DNA from 2 places in the Pseudoalteromonas sp. SG45-3 genome. Region 1 is predicted to be linked to the other one. Evidence: predicted binding sites of a transcription regulator. Region 1 holds the regulator's gene; the other holds the start of a gene.
What was found. The regulator FliA, encoded in region 1, starts transcription of late flagellar genes. The targets are predictions, from matches to a motif close to CTAAAGNTNNNNNNNNNNNNGCCGATA.
Positions count from the first base shown of each region.

Region 1 (3,204 bases):
GGTTGTGGTGTTAAGCAAGTTAAAGATGCTAATGAATTAGCTGAAGTTTTATATCATTTACGAAATAAACGTCTAGTATTAATTGACACAGCAGGTATGAGCCAGCGAGATTTACGTTTAACTGAGCAATTAAACACGTTAATGCGTAACCAACGTGTAGATATTCGCAGCTACTTAGTACTTAGCGCGACAGCACAAATTAATGTATTGCAAGAAACTGTACGTCACTTTAAAAAAGTACAGTTAAGTGGCTGTATTTTCACTAAGTTAGACGAATCATTAAGTTTGGGTGAGATTATTAGTATTGCGATTCAAAATCGCCTTCCAATAGGGTATCTTACTAATGGTCAACGAGTACCAGAGGATATTCGTGTTGCAAATGCTGAGAAACTAGTTAAAAAGGCTGAGCAATTATATTTAAAAAGAACAAAAGAACAACATTCAAGGCACCAAGCAGTGGCGCCAAGCACAGTAGGGATGTATGATTAACACAGTATTAGATCAAGCAAGCGGCCTGCGCAAAATGAGTCAAAACAATAACAACGGCGTAAAAGTTATCGCTGTAACCGGTGGTAAAGGTGGAGTAGGGAAAACAAATGTTTCTCTAAATACAGCTATTGCACTTGGGCAGCAAGGTAATCGAGTATTAGTGCTGGATGCTGACTTGGGTTTAGCAAACTGTGATGTGATGCTTGGTTTACGTGTAGAGCGTAACTTGTCACATGTCTTGTCTGGTGAATGTGAGCTTGATGAAATTTTAGTTGAAGGCCCTGCAGGAATTAAAATTGTACCCGCTACATCGGGTTCGCAAAGTATGGTTGAATTATCACCATCTGAGCATGCTGGGCTAATTCGTGCGTTTAGCGAATTGAATACCGAATTTGATATTTTAATTGTAGATACAGCTGCTGGTATTTCAGACATGGTACTGAGCTTCTCGCGTGCAGCGCAAGATGTAATGGTTGTTGTATGCGATGAGCCGACATCAATCACCGACGCTTACGCACTTATTAAAGTATTAAGTCGTGAGCACGGCGTTTATAAATTTAAAATTGTTGCCAATATGGTGCGCAGTATGCGTGAAGGCACTGAATTGTTTGCAAAGCTATCTAAAGTTACCGACCGCTTTTTAGATGTATCAATGGAGCTAGTAGCAACGGTTCCTTATGATGAAAATATGCGCAAAGCAACACGTCGTCAAAAAGTAATAGTAGAGCTCTTTCCAAATTCGCCAGCCGCTCTTGCGTTTAAAACGCTGGCAACAAAAGCAGTTAAATGGCCAATACCCAACCAACCATCTGGGCATTTAGAGTTTTTCATTGAGAAACTAGTAAACGGTTAATTATGACAACACTGGTGAATAGAGCTATGGGATATCAATCAACACAAAATTTAAATGTGATTGTTGAGAAGCATGCATCACTTGTTAAAAAAGTGGCATGTCATCTAATTGCTCGATTACCACCTAGCGTTCAACTTGATGATTTAATTCAATCAGGAATGATAGGCTTAATAGAGGCTTCGAAAAACTTTGATGCAACAAAAGGCGCAAGCTTTGAAACTTTTGCAGGTATTCGTATTCGCGGTGCTATGCTTGATGAAATGCGCCGTGGTGATTGGGCTCCTCGTTCAGTTCACCGTAAAAACAGGCAAGTTGCAGAAGCAATTACTGAGCTAGAAAGTAGTCTGAACCGCGAACCAACGGACATAGAAGTTGCTGAAAAACTTGAAATTTCGCTCAATGAGTACCATCATATTTTAAATGATGCGAATACGAGTAAAATATTAGGCATTGAAGACCTTGGTGTAGATGAGGATGTTATTACTCCTGTAGGCCAAGATTTAGCACAAGATAAACCTTTTAATAATGTTAAAAATGATAGGTTTAATGAGTCTTTGCTAAGTGCAATTAAGTCATTACCAGAGCGTGATGCAATGGTGCTTTCTTTGTACTACAACGATGAAATGAATTTAAAAGAAATAGGACATATACTCGATGTAAGTGAATCGCGTGTAAGTCAGATACATGGTCAGGCGATGATTAAGCTTAAAGCTAAAATCAATGACTGGATAAATTAGTAGTAAGTAAACAAAGGTTAATACCTCACTGGGGGATGTTTTGGATAAAAACATGAAAATTCTTGTAGTTGATGATTTTTCAACAATGAGACGCATTATAAAAAACCTGTTACGTGACTTAGGTTTCACTAACGTTCAAGAAGCTGATGATGGGTCTACAGCTTTGCCTATGTTGCAAAATCAAGTGTTTGATTTTGTAGTTACGGATTGGAATATGCCTGGAATGCAGGGTATTGATCTTTTAAGAGCAATACGTGCAGACGATAAGTTAAAACATATCCCTGTATTAATGGTAACGGCAGAGGCTAAAAAAGAACAAATAATAGCTGCAGCGCAAGCTGGTGTTAATGGTTATATTGTTAAGCCATTTACGGCTGGAACATTAAAAACTAAATTAGAAAAAGTATTTGAACGCTTAGGCTAATGATGGGGGAGAGGCTTATGCCAGCACCAGCTGCGCCTCAAATAACGTTAGAACAAGCTCGTCAGCTCGTTGTTTTTTTAGAAAATGATGAGCAAGACAAAGCAAATCAGTTGATTTTAGAGGCTGCATCTAAAGAGCAGTCTGAATTATTTGCTGAAGTTGGAAAGTTGACTCGTCAACTGCACGAAGCCCTTAAAAGTTTTGAGCTTGATACTCGCTTAACTGATATAACGACAGATGCGATTCCAGATGCTAAAAAGCGGCTTAATTATGTTATAGAAATGACAGAAAATGCGGCTAATAAAACAATGGATGCAGTGGAGGCCAGTTTACCTATAGCCCAACAGTTAGCGGACGAAATATCTCATATCAAACCGACATGGGATCGTTTAATGAGCCGCGAAATTGAGCTTGGTGAGTTTAAGCAACTTTGCCATAGCATCGATAAGTTTATGAACAACTCTCATCATAAGACTGATGAGCTTCAAAGCTTAATGACAAATGTACTGATGGCTCAAGACTATCAAGACTTAACAGGTCAAGTTATTCGCCGTGTTATTGAACTTGTTAGGGAAGTAGAAGAAAGTTTACTTCATCTTTTAACTGCGTTTGCTGAACAAGACGACACTGACAGCACCGCGAATAAAGTAGAACAACAAAAAATAAAAGAACCAGTTGCCACACAAACTTTAGCAGGTCCT
Region 1 covers NZ_JACJEN010000013.1:50,586-53,789, forward strand. Annotated here, with positions in the region: gene flhF (flagellar biosynthesis protein FlhF) at 1-489, shown strand, start outside; gene H5126_RS14400 (MinD/ParA family protein) at 482-1,342, shown strand; gene H5126_RS14405 (RNA polymerase sigma factor FliA) at 1,369-2,079, shown strand; gene cheY (chemotaxis response regulator CheY) at 2,120-2,503, shown strand; gene H5126_RS14415 (protein phosphatase CheZ) at 2,521-3,204, shown strand, end outside.

Region 2 (3,204 bases), on a different contig from region 1:
AGCGAAAGTATTAATAACTCGCCTGTGGCGATTCGCTGTTGCTGATTTTCTTTGTTTTTATAATCAATTACTTCAACGGGCTTAGTTAGCTTTAGTTCAATTGCGCGTAGTGTTGTTAAAGCATCCCCCACGGAAGAATTAGGATTAGCTATTACACTATTACTAAGCAAACTACTTATGCTTAGTAATAGTGCATACAATAAATTATTTAGCGTCATTCACATTTAAAACATTAAGTGATTGTGAGGTTAAAGGCAGAGTGTATTGTGCAAATGTAAGGTCTTTATATTCTTGACTGCCTTCATATTTAAAAATGACTTTTCCTGCTTTATCTAAATTTTTGTCACTAAATAAACTAAGGGTTACAAACGCATTATCCACTTCTGGATAAATACTTAAATTACCAATTTCTGCAATTTTAACTTGCTCGTTATTGCTATCAACAAAGTAAGCACTTAATTTACCGTAGCTACTAAACTTACCTTCTCGTTTTATATTCAATAAAAACTGAGGACGTTGATTGCTTTCATTTAGCACTAGCTTAGCTTGTTCTATGGCAACTTCTGGCTGTTTCATGTCTTTACGTAACAAAATAGGAATGCTGTAGCTCATAATCATATTAACTTTTATTGAGCTTGTTTTATTAGTATTTTCACCAGGCAATGCTTGAAATAGAAGATGAGAGCGGTACTCACCAGAAGCTAGACCTTTAGGTTTACGTATTGCTATTTTTACTGTTTGTTTTTCACCAGGTGCTAAACGCATTTGTTTTGGTGACAAACGTGCCATTGAACTTAAACTTTCGCTTGTAGCCTCTGCCAACTGTATGTAGCCACCGCTAGGTTGCGCTTGCTTCTCACTCCATAAAACACGATATGTTTGATATTCATCCCCCGTATTAATTACGGTAACTTTAGCGGTTCGTTGACGTTCATCAAAACTAATACGGGTTGGAGAGATAAGTAAATTTGCGTATGTATTTTTTCCTAAAATACATACACTCAGTGCGAGCAGCACTACAACTTTATAAAGCATGTTTTTCCTTTAGTAATCAATCGTAATTTCTAATTGGGTGTCAGTAATAAAACTACCATCTAAGTAACTTTGGCTAGTCCCTGTCGTTATTAAACGGCCACCTACTTTGAGTAAAAGATCTCCAAATTCATCGCTAGTTTGCGTGCTTGGTAAATCCACTAATACAACCGAAAACTTGGCACTATTAGCTCCAAGTACTTCACTTTGCAATGTAGAGTCACTCATTTTATTAAACGATATTTGAGTAAGCGGAGGTAAATCGGTAAATAAAAGTTCTGCGGGATTCCCCTCAGTTAATACGTAAATACTACCAAATGTGGTTATTTCACCATTGTGGTTAATCGTGATAGAGCTTAAAGTATTATTTTGAGGGATAACTAAAGTGCCAAAATTAAGCGCTTCTTGTTGTATGCTTGCGCTATAGGCTTGCTCGCTAAACATTAACGAAAGCCAAGCAGAAACATACAAAAAGCGCATTGTTTGTTTAAACACTAATTAATATGACACTTCAATATTAAAGCTACCAGAATACTCACCATCAGGGTAATCCACACTTGATGCGTTTGATGAAGTAGAAAGAGTCGCGCCTATATTAAATGATACAGCGCCATCAGCACCAGCTTGTAGGTTAGGAGTACCCTGCGTATAAAGCGCTCCTGCATTTGTTCCGCTCGTTATAAAGTAAGTCCAAGCATCTACAGTAAAATCAGGTTCATTTAAGCCTTGGCCAGCTAAGGGTAGTATCAAAGTATTTACTGGGTCGCTAATGGTTAAAATAGAGTTTGGTACTACATCTGACACACTGAAAGCACCCGCTTCACCACCTTCAATTATTGAGATACTCGCAGCGTTACCAGTTGGATTATCTTGTGAAGTAACAGGGCTCGCAGCTGGATCAGGATTAACTGTCAGCGTTGCTTGTTCGGCGCCTAATGGATCTGAAATAGCACGAATAGTACCAAAATTTAAATCGTTATCTTTTGTGAGTACTACAGCATTTTGTACTGTTACTTTCGCTTCAAATGACTCTGTAGCAGCATAAGTGCTAAACGAGCTGACCACGGTGGCTACAGCTAATGCAGATAAATAAAACTTCATGCTAAATCCTTATAAGAAAATGGGCTTTATCAAATATTTGCCCAACTATAGTTAGTATCGACTATTAGTACAAATACTTTAATACTATATAAGTTTAAAAGTCCTAATTTATTAATTATATTGGTTTTCCGACAAAAGCAGCAATATTACATACTTGATCAAGCTGATTAGCTAAATAACAAAACGCACTTACTTGAGCATCGTTTTTAAATGGACCTACACGTAATCCATACAAAGTCATATTATTATTTTTACGTTCAAACATAGTAAAATTAAATTGAGTAAATGCACTAGGGTATAATTGCTTAAGCCTTTCGACTCTTGCTCTAACAAGCTCTGGCTTTAAATACCAACCAAGCTGTGCTCCAATTTTAGTTTCATCTGTTAAGGTGAGTTCTGAATTTTGTAAGTTTGGTGTTTTTACTTCGGGAGTGTTATTTAGTGCCGTCGGTTCCAAATTCTGTGAAGGCTGATTACCATAGGTGATATCGGTTTTACTTTGCATGAGTAAAGGAGGGTTTTCAGTTAATTCACTTTGAGACGATAACGCCATAATTAATAGCTGTAAATCATCTTCCATAGCAGTTAAACGACCAATGCTTTCTTGCTGTAAGTGCCACTGCGAAACATACTCTTTTACTTGTTTATCAGTTATTAAAGAATGCTGCACGCTCTCGTTATTTACAGTTGCGCTGCTGCATCCATATAAATAAAAAGATAAGAATAAAACTGATATTAAATGACAAGACTTAAAATACCGCATTGCAAAATGCACTCTACTAACCAAGATAATAAATCAAAGCAAATTTTGCGCCAATTTATAGCAACTTTTTAATTAAGTAGTCTATTTTGAAGTAAGAAAACCGAGTTGATAACAAAACAAAATTGCATTATTTAATTACTATCACTAATTATTGCTGTATTGATCTAGCTACTGCCTCCGTGCACTCGTATATCAAAATTATTAGCGATAATTGCGTCAGGTTTAATCCCCAAGATTGATTAGGTATTATTACAGATTGATATTACGTAATACGGGCTACAGCCTTACTGGCTTATCGGTGTAGTTAC
Region 2 covers NZ_JACJEN010000018.1:19,209-22,412, forward strand. Annotated here, with positions in the region: gene H5126_RS16930 (hypothetical protein) at 1-170, opposite strand, end outside; gene H5126_RS16935 (molecular chaperone) at 205-1,035, opposite strand; gene H5126_RS16940 (DUF4402 domain-containing protein) at 1,045-1,527, opposite strand; gene H5126_RS16945 (DUF4402 domain-containing protein) at 1,531-2,133, opposite strand; gene H5126_RS16950 (SPOR domain-containing protein) at 2,249-2,803, opposite strand; gene H5126_RS16955 (SPOR domain-containing protein) at 3,173-3,204, opposite strand, start outside.
Region 2: H5126_RS16945 (DUF4402 domain-containing protein) is a predicted target of FliA. The motif match lies at 2,189-2,215, and genes of this name have one in related genera.